DNA from 4 places in the Massilia sp. UYP11 genome. Region 1 is predicted to be linked to each of the others. Evidence: predicted binding sites of a transcription regulator. Region 1 holds the regulator's gene; each other region holds the start of a gene.
What was found. Region 1 encodes sigma-54, which starts transcription at its own class of promoters, with help from an activator protein. Its sites were predicted from a motif close to TGGCANGNAANCTGCTTT; they were not measured.
Positions count from the first base shown of each region.

Region 1 (5,530 bases):
ATCCGGCCAGCAGCTTCTCCGCTTGCGCCGTCGCTTCGGGAACGTCCAGACCGGTTGCGGCCTTCGCCGCCGCGGTATCCGGGCAATAGGTCTCGACCGTCTCCGCATAACGCGCCGCGTGACGGCGCAGAAAATCGCATTGCGGCCCGGAGCGCTCTTCGACCGCGATCGCCTGCGGCTTCCACGCCGCCAGCCGCTCGTTGAGCAAGGACAGGCTGGCAGGCTGGAACGTCTTGGGCAAGTGCGACAAGTGGGGTGAACCGAGCACCATGATCTCGTTGACCGGCCCTGCTGCCGGACCCTTGAGCCGGCTCGGATCGAAAGTTGGCTGATAGTCCTGGGCAGCGGCGGCGCCGCATAAGGTCATCGAGATCAGCAAGGCGGTCAGGCGCATCGGGTGTCCTTTCAGGTCATGAAGGCCCGATGTTCACACCCCGCCGATACGCTGTCACGCAAAAATGAATATGTTCGCCGTGATTATGCGAGGTGCCTGAGCGGATGCGCATGCGCCGGCCACACCGGTTCGAAAAAGCGTGCCACCATCTGCGGCGTCACCTGTTCGAGCGATGGCGGGTTCCATTGCGGCGCATTGTCCTTGTCGACGACGAGCGCGCGCACGCCTTCGAGCACTTCGCCATGCTCGAAATTGTGGCGCACCAGCGTGCGCTCCATGCGCAGGCAGTCGGCCACGGACAGCTGCGCGCCACGCGCCAGCAGTTCGTGGGTCACGCACATCATCAGGGGCGAACGCTGGCGCATCGCCGCCAGGGCCCGCTGCGCGAACGGCGTCGCGTCGCCTTCGAGCGAGGCCATGATCGCGGCCACCGAGGCCGCGCCGAAATGGGCGTCGATGCGCGTGCGCAGCGACGGCAATTCGCTCTCGCCCGCCAGCGCGGAAAATGGCGCCGCGAAGGCGCGGATCGCCGCCGGCAGCGCGGCGCCGGGCGTGGACGCGATCAACGCATGCAGGGCCGGCAGTTCGGCGCCGGGCACGAACAGGTCGGCCAGCCCGATATGCAGCGCGTCGGCGGCGCCGATCGTCAGCCCGGTCAGGCCCAGGTAATAGCCGAGCCGTCCCGGCGCATGCGACAGGAAATGGCTGCCGCCGACGTCTGGGAACAGGCCGATGTTCACCTCGGGCATGGCCATCCTGGTGCGCTCGGTCACGATGCGCAGGCCGCAATCCGGGCCGCCCTGGGCGATGCCCATGCCGCCGCCCATTACCACGCCGTCCATGACGGCGATGTAGGGCTTCGGATAGAAATGGATCAGGTGGTTCAGCGCGTATTCTTCGGTGAAGAAATCCTCGAGCAACGCACTGCCGCCCATCGGCGTCGCATGGCCGACCTCATGGAAGAAGCGGATGTCGCCGCCCGCGCACAAGGCCTTCTCGCTGCTGCTGGTCAGCACCACCGCCTCGACCTGCGCGTCATCCTGCCAGGCGCGCAGCGCCACGGTCAGCGCGCGCACCATCGCGAGCGACAGCGAATTGAGCGCCTTCGGGCGGTCCAGGGTGATGATGCCGGTGCGGTTGGCGATGCGGGTCAGGACATGGTCGGTCATGGGGTGATCCATCATGGAGAGACCTGCATTTTACCGAACACGCGCTGCGGGTAAAACCGGAAAGGCGGATGCAAAAAGGGCGTCCCCTCAGACGCCCTTAGCTGGTGTGAGCCCTGCGCCTGGTCAGGCGGCAGCGGCCTCTTCGCTGCCACGCTCCGGCAGGCGCTTGATCGAAGTACGGCTATGGTCCTTCAGCATTTGCTTGTGTTTGAGGATCTGTCGGTCCAGCTTATCCATCAGCGTATCGATCGCCGCGTACAGGTCTTGCGCGACGCTTGCCACGTGCAGGGTCTTGCCCGACACCTGGACGTTGATCTCTGCTTTCTGCCTTTTTTCTTTTTCAGTGAGGTTGTCGACGGCCAGGAAGACATGGGTGTCGATCACCTGGTCGAAATGGCGAATGATGCGCTCGAGCTTATTCTGAACGTATTCACGGATGGCGGGGGTCACTTCGAGATGATGGCCACTGATTGTGAGGTTCATACACACTCCTTTGAAAATGATGCACCGTGTGGACCACACCAACGCGACAAGGCACGACGGGTGTGGACGGCGCAGTTACAAGGACTTGCGGAGGCTTACAGGGGGTATCTTGAGGGCTTCACGGTATTTTGCAACCGTCCGGCGCGCAATGACCATGCCTTGTTCCCCGAGCATCTCCGCGATCTTGCTGTCGGATAATGGGTTCCTAGGGTCTTCTGCTCCTGTCAATTGTGCGATGAGCGCACGGATTGCCGTCGAGGATGCTTCGCCTCCCGCCTCGGTGGCAACGTGGCTACCGAAGAAATACTTCAACTCAAACATGCCGTGCGGGGTCAGCATGTATTTCTGGGTTGTGACACGAGAAATTGTGCTCTCGTGTAGGCCTAGTGTATCAGCTATCTCGCGTAAAACAAGGGGCCGCATGGCAACCGCGCCGTGGGAGAAAAAGTTGCGCTGGCGCTCGACGATCGCCTCCGCCACGCGCAGGATGGTGTCGAACCGCTGGCGCATGTTCTTGATGAGCCACTTCGCTTCCTGCAGCTGCGCGCCCATCTGCGCTTCGCTCTTGCCTTGCTTGAGCAGGCTGGCATACAGGCTGTTCACGCGCAGGCGCGGCATCACGTCCGGGTTCAGGGTGACCGCCCAGCCGCTCTTGGCGCGGCGCACGATCACGTCCGGCACCACGTAGTCCGACACGTTCGAGGCGAAGACCGCACCCGGATGCGGATTACACTGGCGCACCACGGCCTGCACCTCGCGCAAGTCTTCGTCGTCGCAGTCGAGCGCTTTTTTCAGCTTGCTGTATTCGCGCTGGGCGAACCAGGTCAGGTAACCTTCGACGATGGTCAGGGCCATGCGCCGCGTGACCATTGGCACGCCCGGCATGCGCCGGATCTGCAGCGCCAGGCACTCGGACGCGCTGCGCGCGCCGACGCCCACCGGGTCCATGCTCTGCACCAGCGCCAGCGCGCAGCGCAGCTCGTCGATCTCGATCTCGAGTTCTTCGGGCAGCCGCGCGTGGATCTCGTCGAGCGGCTCGTCGAGATAGCCGTTGTCGTCCAGCGCATCGATCACCAGCTCGGCGAGCGCACGGTCGCGCACCGACAAGGTGGCTTCGCGCACCTGCTCCATCAGGTGTTCGCGCAGGGTGATGGCGCAGGCTTCCAGCTGCGGGCGGCCGTCCTCGTCCTCGCCGCCGCCGGACGACGGCGCGCCGCCCTCGCTCCAGTCAGCATCAACGCGATCGTTGTCGGCGCCGCTCTCGAGGCTCTCGCCCTCCTGCGCCGGCGCGTCCTGGCCCTCGGCCTGCTGGCCGGGCGCCGGCGGCGCTTCGCCATTGGCGGGCGCATTGTTGATGGCGCCATCGGCCAGCAAACGCACCGAACGGTCGAGCGGATCGTCGAGCCGCTCGAGCAAGGGGTTATCGCCCAGTATCTGCTCGATCTCCTGGTGCAGTTCGAGCGTCGACAGCTGCAGCAACCGGATCGACTGCTGCAGTTGCGGCGTGAGCGCGAGGTGCTGCGAAGTGCGAAGTTGCAGGGACTGTTTCATCTAGGCGTCGCTCACATGCGGAAGTGTTCACCCAGGTACACGCGGCGCACCGACTCGTCCGCGATGATGTCGTCAGGACGGCCGGAGGCAAGCACCGCGCCCTGGTTGATGATGTAGGCGCGGTCGCAGATGCCAAGCGTCTCGCGCACGTTGTGGTCGGTGATCAAGACACCGATCCGGCGCTCTTTCAGGAAGCGCACGATGCGCTGGATCTCGATCACGGCGATCGGGTCGACGCCGGCGAACGGTTCGTCCAGCAGCACGAAGCGCGGATTGGTCGCCAGCGCGCGCGCGATCTCCACGCGGCGGCGCTCGCCGCCCGACAGCGACAGCGCCGGATTCTCGCGCAGCTTCTCGATCTGCAGGTCGGCCAGCAGGGTGTCGAGGCGCTCGTTGATCTGGTCTTTCGACAGCGGCTTGCCATTGTCCTTTTGCAGCTCGAGCACGGCGCGGATGTTCTCTTCCACCGTCAGCTTGCGGAACACCGACGCCTCTTGCGGCAGGTAGGACAGGCCCAATACGGCGCGGCGGTGGATCGGCAGGCTGGTGATGTCGGTGCCGTTGATGTCGATCGAGCCGGCGTCCGACGGCACCAGGCCCACGATCATGTAGAACGACGTGGTCTTGCCGGCGCCGTTCGGGCCCAGCAGGCCGACCACCTCGCCGCACTCGACCTGCAGCGACACGTCGCGCACCACCAGGCGCTTGCCATAGCTTTTCTGCAGGCCCTTGACGACCAGGGTGCTGCAATCGTCCAGCTCCATCGGAATCGCCGTCATTGGGCGCCTCCGCCTGGTGCGCGCTTGGGCGCCAGGATCAGGGTGCCGCGGCCGCCGCCAACCTTGCTCTGGCCGCTGGTGTCGTTACGCACCGTGGCCACTTCCTTGCGGTTGTCGTAGGAGATGAACGGGCCGGTGATCTGGTTGGTCATGCGCGCGCCTTCCAGTTCGCGCACGACGGCGTTGGAATACAGGCGCACCAGTTCCGATCGCTCGTCGTACTCGATGCGCTCGGCCTGGCCGTCGACCCACAGGTCGGAACCACCGTCGCGCTTCTGGCGGAAGGTGGCGACCTTGCCGCCGGCGGCGGTGAGGGTCACGCTCATATAGCCTTCCGGGCTTTCCTTGACCAGGGCGCGGTCGGACTTGAGCACCAGGGTGCCGCGGGTCAGGACCACGTTGCCGGTCAGGATGCGGGTGCCGGTCACCTCGTCGACGTCGAGCGAGTCGAAGTTGATGACTGCCTCCTTGAGCGAATCGGCGCGCTCGGCGGCCGCGGTCAGCGACAGCAGGGAAAGGAAAACGGCGGCAAGTAGTTTTTTCATGGTCGGTTAAGGGTCTCGGGTTGGCACGCGGCGCTGGTGCGGGGAATCAGCGCTGGCGTGGCGGATAGACGATCTGGCCGCGGCTGGACAGGTGCAGCTGCATGGTCGCATTATTGGCGACCATGCCGGTGCCCTTGACGTTGGAGGCGCCAAGCTGCATGTCGATCGGCAGATCGGTCTTCAGGATTTCTTCGTCGGGCAGCACGGTAAGCGCCTGGGTGCGCACGTGCAGCGATTCGCTCTGCGCGGTCTTGGGGCGCTGCAGGTCGACGTCGCCGATCAGCTCGACCCGGTGCTCCTGGTGATGGATTTGCGCGTTCTTCGCCACCACCGTCATCGGCGGGCGGCCCGGCTCGACGCCGCGCAGCACCGGCGCGTCGACGTGCGACACGTCGCCGTTCGGAATATGCGCCAGGCGCTTGCCCGACACCAGGTAGCTCGGCTGGCCGTTCTCGGTCATGCGCACGAAGGAAAAGTTCTCGACGATGTAGTCCGGTTCGTCCGGCGGCCCTCCCAGCTGGGCATCGATGTCGGAGGCCTGCATCAGCTGCAGCAGCCAGAAGCTGCCGAAGGCGAAGAAGGTGCCGATCACGATCATCGCAAGGAGAT
Region 1 is NZ_JBNDJE010000001.1:740,149-745,678, reverse strand. It holds gene ABIB38_RS03290 (DUF5694 domain-containing protein) at 1-394, opposite strand, end outside; gene ABIB38_RS03285 (enoyl-CoA hydratase/isomerase family protein) at 478-1,563, opposite strand; gene hpf (ribosome hibernation-promoting factor, HPF/YfiA family) at 1,687-2,046, opposite strand; gene ABIB38_RS03275 (RNA polymerase factor sigma-54) at 2,122-3,597, opposite strand; gene lptB (LPS export ABC transporter ATP-binding protein) at 3,609-4,361, opposite strand; gene lptA (lipopolysaccharide transport periplasmic protein LptA) at 4,373-4,921, opposite strand; gene lptC (LPS export ABC transporter periplasmic protein LptC) at 4,968-5,530, opposite strand, start outside.

Region 2 (5,530 bases), on a different contig from region 1:
GTCGCCATCGTGCGCAACCAGCGTTAAGCCCATGTCGACGCGGCAGGAAGAGCGCGTCTTCATCACCGGCGCATCGAGCGGCATCGGCGCCGCCCTGGCGCGCGACTATGCGGCGCGCGGCGCGACGCTCGGCCTGCTGGCGCGGCGGCGCGACCACCTGCTGGCGCTGGCCGCCTCGCTGCCCCACCCCGAACGGCATCACATCTACGCGGTCGACGTGCTCGACCGCGATGGCCTGGCCGCTGCCGCCCATGACTTCATCGCCGCCAACGGCGGCGCCGACGTCGTCATCGCCAGCGCCGGCATCTCGCACGGCACGCTCACCGACCGCGCGGCCGACCTGGCCGTGTTCGACGTGGTGTTCGCCACCAACGTGAACGCCACGGTCGCCACCTTCGCCCCGTTCATCGGCGCCATGCGGCAGCAGGCCACGCCCTGCCGCCTGGTGGGCATCGGCAGCGTGGCGGGAGTGCGCGGCATGCGCGGCGCCGGCGCCTACTGCGCCAGCAAGGCCGCCGTGCACAGCTACTGCGAAGCGCTGCGGGTCGAGCTGCACGGCACCAACATCCGGGTGGTGACGATCGCCCCCGGTTATATCGACACCCCCATGACCAGCAAGAACCGTTTTCCCATGCCCTTCCTGATGCCCGCCGACCGCTTCGCGGCGCAAGCCGCCGCCGTGATCGCGCGCGGCGACAGCTACCACGTCCTGCCCTGGCAGATGGGCGTCGTCGCCAAGCTGCTGCGCCTGCTGCCCGACTTCCTGTTCGACCGCCTGTTCGCGCGCGCGCCGACCAAACAGCGCCAGGGGGAGGCATGAACGCCGACCGCATCCGCTCGCTGTCGAAGGCGGGCGTGGCGGTCGAAGTCGTGGCGCAGACCGGCTCCACCAATGCCGACCTGCTGGCGCGCGCGGCGCTGCTTCCCGCGCCGCTGCTGCTGGTCGCCGAACACCAGAGCGCCGGCCGCGGCCGCGCCGGGCGCAGCTGGCTGTCTTCGCCCGAAGCTTCGCTGACCTTTTCGCTGGCCTGGAAATTCGATGGCGGCCCGCAGGCGCTGGTCGGCCTGCCGCTGGCGATCGGCGTGGCGCTGGCCGAGACGCTCGGCGCGCTGGGCCAGCAAGTCCAGCTGAAATGGCCGAACGACTTGCTCAAGGATGGCGACAAGCTGGCCGGCATCCTGATCGAAACCCAGTCCGCGCCCGACGGCGGCACCTGGACCGTGATCGGCATCGGCCTGAACCTTCTGATGCCGGAAGAGATGGAAGCGCAACTGGGACGCAGCGCCGCCGGCGTGCCCTGGCTGGCGCGCATGGAGCGCGACGTCCTGATGGCGGCCCTGCTCGACGGCCTGGTCGCGGCGCTGGCGGAATTTTCCGCGCGTGGCTTCGCGGCCTTCGCCGCGCGCTGGAACCTGCGCCACGCCTGGCAGGGAGAGACCGTGGTCTTGCTCGACCACGGCGCCGTGCTGCATGAGGGCCGCGCCGCCGGCGTGGACGACAGCGGCCGCCTGCTGCTCGACACGCCGGACGGCCGGATCACGGTGATGGCCGGCGACGTCTCGCTGCGGGTGAAAACATGATGCTGCTGGTCGACGCGGGCAATACCCGCGTCAAGTGGGCGCTGGCCGACGCCGCCTGCGCGCCCGGCGCGTGGCTGCATCACGGCGCCGTCGTGCACGCGCAGCTGGACGACGCGGCTGCCCGATGGCCGGCCGCCGGCGTGACCCGCGCGCTGGTGTCGAACGTGGCCGGCCCGCAGCTGGCCGAACGCATCGCGGCGCTGCTGCCGGCGGGGATCGAGCTCGAATGGTTCGCCTCCACCGCGCAGCGCGCTGGCCTCTGCAACGGCTACCGCGAGCCGCACCGGCTGGGCTGCGACCGCTTCGCCGCCGCCATCGGCGCGCGCGCCCTGGCGCCCGGCCAGGACCTGATCGTCGCCACTTGCGGCACCGCGACCACGGTCGACGCGGTCACGGCCGATGGCCGGTTCGTGGGCGGCATGATCCTGCCCGGCCTGGCCCTGATGGCGTCCAGCCTGGCCGGCAATACGGCGCAGCTGCCGCAGGTGGCCCCGGGCGCCGTGCCGGCGCTATTCGGCGACAACACCAACGACGCGATTCTCTCCGGCGTGCTGTCGGCCCAGGCCGGCGCGATCGAACGCGCCGTGGCTGGACACCGCGCCGCCGCCTGCATCGTCTCCGGCGGCGCGGCGCCGTATGTCGCCCCGGCGCTCAAGATCCCGCACCGGGTGGTCGATAATATCGTGCTGGTCGGCCTGCAGGCCGCGGCCACCTGGACAGAGGGAGGAGCACAGTGCTGAAATTCTTATTCTGGGCGCTGCTGGCGGCGAACGCGGCGCTGCTGGCCTACGGCCAGGGCGCCCTCGGCCAGCCGGGAACCGGCGAGCGCGAGCCGGCGCGGCTGAACAACCAGCTCGCACCCGAACGCATCACGCAGCTGACGGCGGTCGAGGCCATGCGTGCGCTGGACGAAGCCGCGCAGGCCAACGACACCACCCAGGCCGCCGACACCGCCCGCGCCGAAGATGCCGTGGCGCCGGCCCCCGCGCCGGTCGCGAACGCGCCGGACCTGGTCGCCTGTGTCCAGGCCGGCCCCTTCGGCGCGGCCGATTCGCGCCGCTTCGAAGCGCGCGTCGCCAGCCTGGAGCTGGCCGCGCGCCAGACCCGGGTCCAGGTGCCCTTCCAGGAAGTGACCAGCCGCCTGGTCTACCTGCCGCCGAACGGCGGCCGTGAAGGCGCCCAGCGCCGTGCGGCCGACCTCAAGGAACGCGGTGTCGAGAATTTTTACATCATGCAGGGCGACTCGCCGCTGCGCGGGGCGATCTCGCTGGGCGTATTCAAGACCGACAGCGCGGCTCAGAAGCTGGTAGCGCAGTTGCAGCGCCAGGGCGTGCGCGGCGTGCAGGTATTACCGCGCGGGCAGCAGGTCATGCGCGCCGCCTATCGGTATCGCGCGATCGAACCGGCGCAGCGCGCCAGGCTGGCGGGCATCGCCGCCGACTACCCGGACGCGGGCCTGCGGGAATGCGGCTGACCGCGCGGTCGTCCGATCGACTCGAAGCGCACCTGCGGGTGCGCTTTTTTTTACAAAAGCGACTGGCAGGCGGCCTGTGAGTGTCGAAAATCTTTACACAAGAATTTCCTTCAGAAAATAATATTAATCAAAACAATCACTTATATTTCTGGCACGCAACTTGCTTTATATCAAAATACGTTGCTCAAATTTAATTCTCAGGGGATATCATGAAAAAGACCGTCGTCGCTGCACTGTTCGCCGTTGCCTGCGCCATCTCGACCTCCGCATCCGCCGAGACCATCAATCTGGATGGCTCGTTCGGCAGCACCCTGTCGAACAAGACTTACGATGCCGTCTTCAAATCGAACCTGGATGGCCAGTATGAACTGAACAGCCTGTCGTTCTCCTTCTCGTTCCTCGACAACGGCGGCGCCTTCATGTCGCAGGGCCCGGTGAAGACCAGCTACCAGGCGGGCGACTACACGTGGTCGAAATCGCTCGGCGCCTACGTGCGTAAGGTCGATATCGGCCAGACGGTCACCAAGACCAGCGCACAGGAAACCGCGCAACTGTCGTTCGGCGACCTGGTGCTCGGCAGCGGCGCGACCACGCTCAGCGAGACGACCGAACATGGCGGCTCGAGCACCGTGCGCAACTATGACGGCACCCAGTGCTTCATGTTCAAGTGCAAATACTTCAAGTCGGACGTGAAAACCCAGACCACCATCGTGACCAAGGACTACACGGGCGGCTTCACGATCTCCGGCTTCATCGATGACCAGGATCTCCTCGCCCAAATGTTCGACAACGGCGACCTGCGCCTGACCCTGAAAGTCGTCGGCGACCTGTTGCTGACCGACAGCAACCTTATGCTGGACTACACGAAAGTGGAAGAACCCGCCGAAGAACCGGCCGAAGTGCCCGAGCCATCGAGCCTGCTGCTGGCAGGCGCCGGCCTGGCTGCCGTCGGCGTTGCCCGCCGCCGCCGTACCGGCGCCGCACGCGCATAAGCGGAATCCTTTGCGCTGGAGGAATGGCCGGTTCGCCGGCCATTTTTCATGGCGCCGGCGTCAGCGCCGGACGACGATCGGCTTGAAACCGAGGCTCGCAGGCAATGCCCGCATCGCCTCCACCGCTTCGGCGCGGCTGCCATAGGGACCGCCGTAGAGACGGTTCAGGGAACCCACCTTCACCACTTCGAGCTTGCCCAGCTCGACGCCGGCATTGGTGACCTTTTCGCTCATGGCTTCGGCGGTGCCGGCCCGGCCATAGGCGCCGAGCTGGATGAAATAGCGTCCGGCGCCGGCAGCTGCGGGCGCCGCCGTGGGCGCCGGCCCAGTCTGGCTCACCAGCGCCGCGCTGTCGGAACGGATCCGGTCTTCCAGCATCAGCGCTTCGATCTCGGGCGGCGCCGATTGCGCGATCGACGCGACTTCGCGCCGCGCGGCCGCGATCCGGGCCGGCGCAACGATCGAATCGCCCGGGAACAGGCGCTCGACCTCGACTTCGTGGCTGCCCTTGCCCAGCAGGCCGAGCTTGAGTGCCGCCGTGTACGAGACGTCGATGATCCGGCTTGCGTGGAAAGGGCCGCGGTCGTTGATGCGCACCACCACCGAATTGCCGGTGTCGAGGCTGGTGACGCGCACGTAGGACGGAATCGGCAGGGTCGGATGCGCGGCCGTCATCTTGTACATATCGTACAGTTCGCCCGACGCCGTGCGCTGGCCATGAAACTTGACGCCATACCAGGTGCTCACGCCACGCGCGGTGTAGGGCTCGTTGTTCCCCAGCGGCGTATAGGTCTTGCCGAGCACCGTGTAGGGGCGGCCGGTCCACTTGTTGAAGGGCTCGGCCTTGACCACGGCGTCCGGCACGTCGAGCAGGCCGTCGGGGATGTTGTCGCCCGGGCCGTCATCCTTGTAGTAGCCGCCGCGGCCCGACTTAGCGGGCGGCAATTGGGGCGCAGTGCCGTGCTTGGCGGTCGGCTTGTGTGGCCACGGCAAGGGATTGAGCCGCTTGTGCTCCCCGGTGCTGCTGCAGGCCGATACGAAAATGGCAACCGGTATGACCGCCAGGAAGCTTGTACGAACGCCCATTGGCTGTCCTTTATGAAATCTATGTCTGCACCAGTTTACGATGTCTTTGAATACTCATCAATATGCCGGCGCCAAGGCCGAGCGTGATAAAGGCCGTGCCGCCATAGCTCATGAAGGGTAGCGGCACCCCTACTACAGGCAATATCCCTGCGACCATGCCCATATTAACAAAGGCATACGTAAAGAAAATCATCGCGATCGAACCGGCCAGCAAGCGGCCGAAGGTGTTCGGCGCATTCGCCGCGATCATCAGGCCGCGTCCGATCAGCAGCAGGTAGACGAACAGCAGGAACAGGTTGCCGGCCAGGCCGAACTCCTCCGAATACACCGAGAACACGAAGTCGGTGGTGCGTTCCGGCACGAATTCCAGGTAGCCCTGGGTGCCCTGCATATAGCC
Region 2 is NZ_JBNDJE010000008.1:113,029-118,558, forward strand. It holds gene ABIB38_RS13665 (SPOR domain-containing protein) at 1-27, shown strand, start outside; gene ABIB38_RS13670 (SDR family oxidoreductase) at 32-820, shown strand; gene ABIB38_RS13675 (biotin--[acetyl-CoA-carboxylase] ligase) at 817-1,581, shown strand; gene ABIB38_RS13680 (type III pantothenate kinase) at 1,578-2,321, shown strand; gene ABIB38_RS13685 (SPOR domain-containing protein) at 2,315-3,055, shown strand; gene ABIB38_RS13690 (PEP-CTERM sorting domain-containing protein) at 3,265-4,047, shown strand; gene ABIB38_RS13695 (septal ring lytic transglycosylase RlpA family protein) at 4,108-5,133, opposite strand; gene rodA (rod shape-determining protein RodA) at 5,153-5,530, opposite strand, start outside.
Region 2: the regulator sigma-54 is predicted to act here: its motif matches at 3,205-3,222, upstream of ABIB38_RS13690 (PEP-CTERM sorting domain-containing protein).

Region 3 (5,530 bases), on a different contig from region 1:
ACCGCCTTGCGATGCTCGGTATACCGGGCATCCTGCGCCAGCGCCACCCGGTCGCGCGGCCGCGCCAATCCCACCTCGACGATCTCGCCGATGGTCGCCGCCGGCCCGTTGGTCAGCATGACGATCCGATCCGACAGCAACACCGCCTCATCGACGTCGTGCGTCACCATCACCACGGTGGATCTGGTCGCCGCCACGATCTTGAGCAGCTCGTCCTGCAAATGCGCCCGCGTCAGCGCATCGAGCGCGCCGAACGGTTCATCCATCAGCAGCACCTTCGGCTCCATCGCCAGCGCCCGCGCGATGCCGACGCGCTGCTTCATGCCGCCCGAAATTTCATGCGGACGTTTGCCCTCCGCGCTCGACAGCCCCACCAGCGCCAGCGCAGCGAGCGTGCGTTCGCGCAGCTGGGTCCGCGTTTCGGCGCCGCCGAACACCCGCTCGACTCCCAGGTGGATGTTCTCGTAACAGGTCAGCCACGGCAGCAGCGAATGATTCTGGAACACCACCGCCCTTTCCGGCGAGGGCCCGGCGATCTCACGATTGGCGCATAGCAGCACGCCCGCCGTCGGCTTGAGCAGGCCGGCGATCAGGTTCAGCAAGGTCGACTTGCCGCAGCCCGAGTGGCCGATCAGCGTGATGAAATCACCCTTGCGCACGGTCAGGTCGATGCCCTGCAGCGCCTGGAACACGCCCTTTTTCGTATGAAACGCCATCTCCACGCCGGAGATGTCGATGAATCTGGTTTGAAGGTCATCCATGATCGCGCTCCTCTCAGTTAGCCACTTGTTCGTGCGTCAGCGCCCGCGCCAGCGCCACCAGCGCCTGCTCCAGCAGCAGCCCCACGACGCCGATGACGACGATGGCGATGATGATGTTCGCCACATTCAGGTTGTTCCACTCGTCCCACACCCAGAAGCCGATGCCCACGCCGCCGGTCAGCATCTCGGCCGCCACGATCACCAGCCACGCGGTGCCGATGGCAAGCCGCACGCCGGTCAGGATGTAGGGCAGCGCCGACGGCAGCAGGATCTTGGTCAGGATCTTCCATTCCGACAGGTTCAGCACGCGCGCCACGTTCATGTAGTCCTGCGGCACGCGCTGCACGCCCACCGCCGTATTGATGATCATCGGCCAGATCGAACAGATGAAGATCGACCAGATCGCCGCCGGGTCGGCCGACTTGAACACCAGCAGGCCGATCGGCAGCCAGGCCAGCGGCGACACGGGCTTGAGCAGGCTGATGATCGGGCCGAACATGCCCGACACGAACTTCACCCGGCCGATCACGAAGCCCAGCGGGATGCCGACCGCCGCCGCCAGTCCAAAGCCCACGGCCACGCGCTGGAGCGAGGCCAGCACGTTCCAGCCGATGCCCTGGTCGTTCGGGCTGTTGTGGTAGAACGGATCGGCAAACAGCTTCAGCGCCTCCTCGAAGGTCGCCAGCGGCGACGGGAAGGTCTCGTTGCGGGTGGCGATGAGCTGCCACACCAGCACGACGAAGGCGATGCCCACCAGCGGCGGCAGGATGGCTTGCACCGCCCTGGCGAACGACTGCGCGCCGCGCACGACGGGCGCCGGTTTGCGCGCAGGAGGCGTGACACTCGCGACAGGCGCATCGGCGGCGAGCGGCAACGTGACCACGGCCGCGCCACCGGCGGGCGGCGCATGGCGTTCGGATTTCAAGATGGCGTTCATGGCATTCCCCTATACAGACAAGATGAAAATCAGACCCTGACCTTGAACGATGCGGCGTAGGCTTTCGGGTCCTTGCCGTCCCAGACGCTGCCGTCCATCAGCTTCGAACTGCGCATCGGGCTGGAAGGCAGCGGCGCTTTGGCCAGCGTCGCCGCGTCCTTGTACAGCGCGATCTGGTTGACCGCGCTGGCCACCGCCAGGTAATCGGGGTCCTGCTTGAGCAGGCCCCAGCGGCGATGCTGGGTCATGAACCACATGCCGTCCGACAGATACGGGAAGTTGACCGCGCCGTCGTTGTAGAACTTCATGTAGTTCGGGTCGTCCCAGGTCTTGCCGAGGCCGTTCTGGTAGCGGCCCATGATGCGCTGGTCGATCGCGTCCTTGCTGGTGTTGACGTACGATTTGGCGGCGATGACCTCGGCCATCTTGTTCTTGTTGGCCATCGAGGCGTCGATCCAGCGGCTGGCCTCGATGATGGCGGCCATCATGGCGCGGCAGGTGTTGGGGTGCTTCTTCGCGAACTCCAGCGTCGAACCCAGCACCTTTTCCGGATGGTCGCGCCAGATGTCCTGGGTCGTGGTGGCGGTGATGCCGATGCCGTCCATGATGGCGCGCTGGCCCCAGGGTTCGCCGACGCAGAAGCCGTCCATGTTCCCCACCCGCATATTGGCCACCATCTGCGGCGGCGGCACCGTGATCACCTTGGCTTCCTTCATCGGATTGATGCCGTTGGCCGCCAGCCAGTAGTACAGCCACATCGCGTGGGTGCCGGTCGGGAAGGTCTGGGCGAAGGTGTATGCGCGTTTCTCGGTGCGCATCAGCCTGGCCAGCGACTGGCCGTCGACCGCACCCTTGTTCGCCAATTGCTTGGACAGCGTGATCGCCTGGCCATTGTTGTTCAGGCCCATCAGCACCGCCATGTCCTTGCGCTGGCCCCCGATACCCATCTGGACACCGTACAGCAAGCCATACAGCACGTGGGCCGCGTCCAGGTCGCCGTTGGCCAGCTTGTCGCGCACGCCTGCCCACGAGGCTTCCTTGCTCAGCACGAACTTGACGCCATATTTCTTGTCGAGGCCCAGCGTCGACGCCATGACCACCGATGCGCAATCGGTCAGTGGAATGAATCCGATCTTGATCTCGGTCTTTTCCGGCTTGTCCGAACCCGCCGCCCACACGCCGCCAGTTGCCAGCCCCATCAAGCTTCCTCCCGCTACCAGACCTGCGCCATGTATGACCTTACGGCGGGTGACATCGACTTCGCCGACGGCTGCCGTCGCTACGCTCTTCGCTTCAAGCTTCTGATTTTTCATCGCAATCCCAATATGGTCAGGCAAAAAAAACGACGCATACCCGACATGAACGCATTCATGGTCCGGTAGACGTCGTTGTCTTGTGGGTGCTGCCTTCGTTGGCGGCACACGCAGCGCTCCGTTGCGCTGATGATGATTACGCAATCTTCATGCCAGGGAGCATGCAGAAGGAAGCGCCCTCACCACGCACCGCCGGCGCACCGTGCGAAGGCGTAAACGGCGCACTGCGATTGCGCAGCGCATCATTTTGGGCGGGCTGTTGCGTTAGCTCTAAAAAGTTGCAAAAACGCTCTTCTACTACCGTCCGCGTCGTGCTAGGATGGATTGTTGCCGTAGAAAAACATCACTTGTTTCAATCGTGCGACCCCTTGCCTCTACGTCGCACACATGTAAAATAAATAACGTCCAGAACGCACCCAGGTTTGAAGGTCCTGGCCTCGTCCCGGATTTCCGAATTCGACGCTTTGATTCGACGCTTTGTACTGGCATCCGCATGTCACGCATTCACTGTCCGCTCTACTCCTGCCTGCGTTCTCCCAACGACGTGGCGGTGCGGCCCAGTTGCCAGACAGCCCTTCATCCTGCCCAGCGCGCCCCGCGCGCCTGAACGGCAAACCATCTTCGTATTACGCCCGGCTCATGCCGGCCATTCATCATTTACTTGCCAGTCTTCATTCGAGACGGCCCTGGAGTCAACCATGAACACGGAACACACCGCACGCCACCATTCTTCGATCCATGCCGCAACCGCGGTCGACCGCAGCAACCCTCGCGCGCCGCGCCGCGGCATCGCCAAGGACATCGTCTCCAGCGGCCGACGCCTGCGCACCCGCATCGGCGTCATCGCCGCAGCCTGCATCGGCCTGACCGCGCTGGTGATCGCCTTCGAGTAAGCCTTGCCGGGTATGACCCGGTTGTCGGCCCGGTTGTCGGCCTGCGCAAGCTGCGCGCATAGGGCGCTGGAGACGAAAAAAGCCAACCCTCGGGTTGGCTTCTTCCTTGCACAGGCGTCAGGCCGGCGTCAGAACTCTTCCCAACCGTCGCCGACGTCCGCGGTTTCGGCTTTCTTCGGCTTTGCGGCCGCTTGCGCCTTGGGCTCGACTGGCGTGGCCTTGGCCGGCTTGGATGCAGCGGCCGGTTGTGCCGCCGCCTTCACCGGCGCCCTCAGCGGCGCCTTCGCCATCACCGCCGGCAAGGTCGTGATCACGCGCGGCGCCGCCGCACTGGCGCGGCTGGCGCCCGCCTGATCGAGCTTGAACGCGCCCACGGTCTGCGCCAGCGCGGTCGCCTCTTCCTGCAGCGAGGCCGCCGCCGCCGACGCTTCTTCCACCAGCGCCGCGTTCTGCGTGGTCACCTGGTCCATCTGGGCCACGGCGCCGTTGATCTGTTCGATGCCGGCGGTCTGCTCCTGGCTGGCGGCGGTGATCTCGGCCATGATGTCGGTCACGCGGTTCACGCTCTGCACGATTTCCTGCATCGTGGCGCCGGCGCGCTCGACCAGCTTGGAGCCGTGGTGCACCTTGTCGACCGAGTCGTCGATCAAGAGCTTGATTTCCTTGGCCGCCGCCGCGCTGCGCTGGGCCAGGCTGCGCACCTCGCCCGCCACGACCGCGAAGCCACGGCCCTGCTCGCCGGCGCGCGCCGCTTCGACTGCCGCGTTCAGGGCAAGGATATTGGTCTGGAAGGCGATGCCGTCGATGACGGCGATGATGTCCACGATGCGGGTCGACGAGGCGTTGATCGCGCCCATGGTCTGCACCACCTGCTCGACCACCGCGCCGCCCTTGCCCGCCACTTCCGAGGCCGACGTGGCCAGGGCGTTGGCCTGGCGCGCGTTGTCGGCGTTCTGTTTCACGGTCGAGGTCAGTTCTTCCATCGACGAGGCGGTTTCTTCCAGCGAACCGGCCTGCTGCTCGGTGCGCGAGGACAGGTCCAGGTTGCCGGCCGCGATCTGGCCCGAAGCAGTGGCGATGTTGTCGGTGCCGGCACGGACCTGGCTCACGATGGTCACCAGCGAATCGTTCATGTCCTTCAGCGCCTGCAGCAGGCGGCCGGTCTCGTCTTTCGAGGTCACTTCGATGGTCTGGGTCAGGTCGCCCTGGGCCACGGCGCCGGCGATCGCGATCGCCTGCTCCAGCGGACGCACGATGGCGCGCACCAGCATCCAGCCGACGAAGGCGGCCATGATCAGGCCGAACGCCAGGCCGACCAGGCAGACCGCGCGCACGAACTCGTAGGTCGCCTGCGAAGCCTCATATTCCTCCAGCGCCGCATTCTGCTGTTCCTTGACCAGCCTGGCGCCGAGATCGGCCACCGGCAGGTACAGCCGGGTCATCTCGCCGTTGAGCTGGGCCACGGCGCCGGCGGTGTCGCCGGCACGAATCGCGGCCATGGCCGGGCGGATACCCTGCTCGACGAATACCTTGCGCGCGGCGGTAAATTGCTCGTACATGGCCTGCTCGCCGGCAGTCATCGGCATCTGGCGGTAGCTCTCCAGGATCTTGTTGATCACCCCGATA
Region 3 is NZ_JBNDJE010000031.1:24,403-29,932, reverse strand. It holds gene ABIB38_RS23040 (ABC transporter ATP-binding protein) at 1-761, opposite strand, end outside; gene ntrB (nitrate ABC transporter permease) at 775-1,698, opposite strand; gene ABIB38_RS23030 (CmpA/NrtA family ABC transporter substrate-binding protein) at 1,728-2,897, opposite strand; gene ABIB38_RS23025 (hypothetical protein) at 3,710-3,904, shown strand; gene ABIB38_RS23020 (methyl-accepting chemotaxis protein) at 4,033-5,530, opposite strand, start outside.
Region 3: the regulator sigma-54 is predicted to act here: its motif matches at 3,149-3,166, upstream of ABIB38_RS23030 (CmpA/NrtA family ABC transporter substrate-binding protein).

Region 4 (5,530 bases), on a different contig from region 1:
GATACGGTCATCATGCCGAAGTAAGCAAGCGCTTCTCCTCGATCGCTTCTCCTCGATCGCTTCTCCTCGAGCGCCTCTCCTCGCCAGGCCGCGCCCCCGTGCTGGCCAGGCCCGCGGCGGGGAACGATGTCAGCTTCATGCTTGAAGACATCGTGGTAAATTGCCGGCTTGCATGCGGCACCCGGCCGCGGCACTGATCGACGAGGATGGAATGACATTTCGCTTGCTGACGATGGTAGCGGCCCTGCTGGCCGCTACCACCGCGACGGCCGCGCCGCGCGGCTTTACCGTGGAAGACCTGGTCAATATGGAGCGGGTGGGCAGCCCGGCCGTGTCGCCGGACGCCACGCGCGTGATCTATACCGTGCGCAGCACGGACATGGAAAAGAACCGCGGCAATACCCAACTGTGGATGGTCGACCTGCGCGCCGCCAAGCCGGCGCCGCAGCGCCTGACCCAGGATGCGTCCAGCAGCAACGACCCGGAATGGTCACCCTCCGGCGACGCCGTCTACTTCCTGTCGGCGCGCTCGGGCTCGTCGCAGGTATGGCGCCAGCCGGTCGCCGGCGGCGAGGCGGTGCAGGTGACGAACCTGCCGCTGGACGTCGACAACTTCCGCCTCGCGCCAGGCGGTGACCGGCTCGCCTTCAGCCTGGCCGTGTTCCGCGACTGCGCCGATCTGGCCTGCACCAGGTCGCGCCTCGATGCCAAAGAGAAGGACAAGGCCAGCGGCAAGGTCTATGACCGCCTGTTCGTGCGTCACTGGGACACCTGGAACGACCACCGCAACGCGGTGCTGTTCTCGGCGCCGCTGGGCGCGGATGGCAAGGTCGGCAGCGAACCGGTCAGCCTGTCCGGCTCGCTCGACGGCGACGTGCCTTCGAAGCCGTTCGGCGACCGCGAGGAATACCGCTTCAGCCCGGACGGCAAGACCATCGTGTTCTCGAGCCGCATCGCCGGCAAGACCGAAGCCTGGTCGACCAACTTCGACCTGTACAGCGTGCCGGCCGCGGGCGGCGCGGCGCCGCGCAACCTGACCCAGGACAATCCGGCCTGGGACACGAAAGGTACTTTCTCGCCTGACGGCCGCACCCTCGCTTACCTGGCCATGGCGCGTCCCGGCTTCGAGGCCGACCGCTACCAGGTCATGCTAATCGACGTGGCCACCGGCGAAAAGCGCAAGCTGGCCGCCGACTGGGACCGTTCGGCCGGCAGCCTGGTCTGGCGCGCGGACGGCAAGGCGCTGATCGTCGATGCCGAAGACATCGGCCAGCACCGCCTGTTCTCGATCGACGTCGCCAGCGGCAAGGTGACGCCGCTGACCGACAAGGGCGCGGTCGGCGCCTATGACCTGCGGCGCGACACGCTGGTCTATACCCACGCCAACCTGCAGTCGGGCGCGCAGCTGTTCTCGATGAAGCTGGGTGGCAAGCCGAAGCAGCTAACCGATGTGAACAGCGAACGTTTGAAAGACGTGCGCTTTGGCGAGTCCGAGCAGTTCTCGTTTGCCGGCGCCAATGGCGAAACCGTCTACGGCTACGTGATGAAGCCATGGAATGCGCAGCCGGGCCAGAAGTATCCGGTCGCCTTCATCGTCCACGGCGGCCCGCAGGGCAGCTTCGGCAACAGCTGGAGCTATCGCTGGAATCCGCAGGTGTACGCCGGCGCGGGCTATGCGGCCGTGTTCATCGACTTCCACGGTTCGACCGGCTATGGCCAGAAGTTCACGGACTCGATCAGCAACGACTGGGGCGGCAAGCCGCTGGTCGACCTGCAGAAGGGTTATGACGCGGCGGTGCAGAAGTTCTCGTGGCTCGACCGTTCACGCGACTGCGCGCTGGGGGCGTCGTACGGCGGCTACATGATGAACTGGATCGCGGGTAACTGGTCGGATGAGTTCAAATGCATCGTGAACCACGACGGCGTGTTCGATACGCGCGGCATGGCGTACTCGACCGAAGAGCAGTGGTTCACCGATTGGGAGAGTGGCGGGCCGTACTTCAAGGTGCCGGAGAACCATGAACGCTTCAACCCGGTTCATCACGTGAACAAGTGGAAGACGCCGATGCTGGTGATCCAGGGCGATCTGGACTTCCGGATTCCTACCGCGCAGGCGCTGGGCACTTTCACTGCGCTGCAGCGCATGGGTGTGGAGAGCAAGCTGCTGGTGTTCCCGGATGAGAACCACTGGGTGCTCAAGCCGGCGAACTCGGTGCAGTGGCATCACACGGTGCTGGGGTGGTTGGATCAGTACTTGAAACCGCAAGCGGCGTCACCTGATCGGCAGTAGAAAAACGAAAGAGAGACCGCCTAGGCGGTCTCTCTTATCGAATGGAGCTAGATCTTTTAACGCTGATTATGGAGCGGCAGGAGCGGCGCAACCGGCTGGCATGTAATCCGTTTCAGCGAAGTTGGTGGCGACGCATGCATAAGTACCATCATCAGCACGATTCAGTGCGATGGTTGGGTTCGTACCCAGGCGGCCAGGCGAGGCGATCGTGCAAGTCAGCGAGCCAACGCCGTCGGCGTCCGGCACAGTTGCTGCGATGGCGGTGCAGTTGCCGGTCGTAGCCGACAGGCCTGCCGCTGCGAGGTATGCGTCAGCGCCAGCCGCTGCGCCATCGACTTCTGGCAGACCTTGCACCACAGCCATTTCGTAGCCAGTTTTACCGCCCGAGATGTCGGCGTAGGCGGCTGCGGCCTTGGCCTTGGCGATGTAGTCCTGGTAGGCCGGGATTGCGACGGCAGCCAGGATACCGATGATCGCGACAACGATCATCAGTTCGATCAGGGTGAAGCCGCCTTCGGCTTTCTTGGTTTGCATTTGCTTGAAGTTCATTTTTCTCTCCAGGGTGGTAGTTCGAAGTTGGGACGACGTATCTTGTACTGCTCAGCTGCTACGCTTTCCTATACGCAAGTGGCGTGCCAGCCCGAAAACAGCAAGAAACGGTCGATTTTATTAATACCGAGATAACAAACCCCTGTCCCACGACAAAAATTGACGCCTCCGGTGACAAAATTTGTCAGTGTCGTAAGGCAATTTTTGTCAGGCGATCAAAATTGGCGGCGCGAAATGAAATCCACAATAAAAACAGGGAGCCGAAGCTCCCCGTTCTAGCTGCCGATCAAGCGCTCGTCAGGATTACAGCATCGCCTTCAGCAGACGCGCCATTTCCGACGGGTTCTTGGTGACAGTGATGCCGCAGGCTTCCATGATTTCCAGCTTGGCTTGCGCGGTATCGGCGCCGCCCGAGATCAGCGCGCCGGCGTGGCCCATGCGCTTGCCCGGAGGCGCGGTGACGCCGGCGATGAAGCCGACGACCGGCTTCTTCATGTTGTCCTTGATCCAGTAAGCGGCGTTCGCCTCGTCCGGACCGCCGATTTCGCCGATCATGATGACCGCGTCGGTATCAGGATCGTCGTTGAACATGCGCATCACGTCGATGTGCTTCAGACCGTTGATCGGGTCGCCGCCGATGCCGACTGCCGACGATTGGCCCAGGCCCAGTGCGGTCAGCTGGCCGACTGCTTCATAGGTCAGGGTGCCCGAACGCGACACGACGCCGATACGGCCCTTGCGGTGGATGTGACCCGGCATGATGCCGATCTTGATTTCGTCAGGGGTGATCAGGCCTGGGCAGTTCGGGCCCAGCAGCAGGGTCTTGGAACCGGCTTTGGCCATGCGATCCTTGATTTCCATCATGTCGCGGACTGGGATGCCTTCGGTGATGCAGATTGCCAGGTCCAGCTCGGCTTCGACGGCTTCCCAAATGGCGGCGGCTGCGCCTGCCGGTGGGACGTAGATGACCGAGACGGTGGCGCCGGTTTCGGCCTTGGCTTCCTTGACCGATGCGTAGATCGGGATGCCCTCGAAATCTTCACCGGCTTTCTTCGGGTTCACGCCTGCGACGAAGGCTTCCTTGCCGTTCGCGTAGTCGCGGCACATACGGGTGTGGAACTGGCCGGTCTTGCCGGTGATACCTTGGGTGATGACTTTGGTGTCTTTGTTGATCAGAATCGACATTTTTATATCCTTAGCGAATTAGGCTTTACCAGCGGCAGCGGCAACGACCGACTTCGCTGCGTCTTCCATCGTGTCTGCGGCGATGATTGGCAGACCCGAGTCAGCCAGCATCTTCTTGCCCAGGTCTTCGTTGGTGCCCTTCATGCGCACGACCAGCGGCACTTGCAGCGACACGGCTTTCGATGCGGTGATCACGCCTTCGGCGATGACGTCGCAACGCATGATGCCGCCGAAGATGTTGACCAGGATGGCCTTCAGTTCCGGGTTCTTCAGCATGATCTTGAATGCTTCGGTCACTTTCTCGGCCGTAGCACCACCGCCCACGTCCAGGAAGTTGGCCGGCTCGCCGCCGAACAGCTTGATGGTGTCCATGGTGGCCATGGCCAGGCCGGCGCCGTTCACCAGGCAGCCGATGTTGCCGTCGAGCGAAATGTAGGCCAGGTCGAACTTCGACGCTTCGACTTCGGCTGGATCTTCTTCGTCCAGGTCGCGGTAGGCGACGATCTCTGGGTGACGGAACAGCGCGTTGGCGTCGAAGTTGAATTTCGCGTCCAGGGCGATGATCTTGCCCGAGCCGGTGACGATCAGCGGGTTGATTTCGGCCAGCGATGCGTCGGTTTCCCAGTAGGCTTTGTACAGGCCTTGCAGGTTGGCTCGCACGTCGGCGATCGAGCCTTCCGGCACGCCGATCTTGGCGGCGACAGCGTCGGCGTCGGCGTCGGTCAGGCCGACGGCCGGATCGATCACGACGTTGTGGATTTTCTCAGGGTTGCTGTGCGCGACTTCTTCGATGTCCATGCCGCCTTCCGACGAGGCCATCAGCACGACCTTCTGGGTCACGCGGTCGGTAACCAGCGAGATGTACAGTTCCTGCTTGATGTCGGCGCCTTCTTCGATCATCAGGCGACGCACTTTCTGGCCTTCCGGGCCGGTCTGGTGCGTCACCAGCTGCATGCCCATGATCTGGTCGGCGTATTCCTTGACCTGTTCCAGCGACTTGGCGACCTTGACGCCACCACCCTTGCCACGGCCACCAGCGTGGATCTGGGCCTTGACCACCCAGACCGGACCGCCCAGCTCCTCGGCGGCCTTGACAGCCTCTTCCACCGACATGCACGGAATGCCGCGCGGAACGGTCACTCCGAATTTTCGGAGGATCTCTTTGCCCTGGTACTCATGGATCTTCATGCTGGCTTCCCTTCTTCTATTACTGAATTAGAAATACGGTTGGACTACAAAAATAAAAACGACGAACGCTAACCCGAGACGGCCTTGATCGACCAGCGTGGGTAGTATTTGGCCACGGCAGGGCCGTCGCTTTGCAGGGCATGGCAACGGTCGAGCTCAAATGGACGGTCGGTCGACGAGCCGCCGAGCCCACCTGGGGCATCGACATTGTCGTCAGCAAAGGCTTGCAAGGCTGCGGTCGGCAGCACCTGGGCCAATTCGGTCAGATGGGTGCAGCCGAGCACGCCGGATAGGCGGTCTTTCAGATGCAACCGGAAA
Region 4 is NZ_JBNDJE010000004.1:312,318-317,847, forward strand. It holds gene ABIB38_RS10225 (fasciclin domain-containing protein) at 1-24, shown strand, start outside; gene ABIB38_RS10230 (prolyl oligopeptidase family serine peptidase) at 212-2,290, shown strand; gene ABIB38_RS10235 (pilin) at 2,357-2,839, opposite strand; gene sucD (succinate--CoA ligase subunit alpha) at 3,143-4,024, opposite strand; gene sucC (ADP-forming succinate--CoA ligase subunit beta) at 4,043-5,212, opposite strand; gene ABIB38_RS10250 (DUF2889 domain-containing protein) at 5,281-5,530, opposite strand, start outside.
Region 4: the regulator sigma-54 is predicted to act here: its motif matches at 2,911-2,928, upstream of ABIB38_RS10235 (pilin).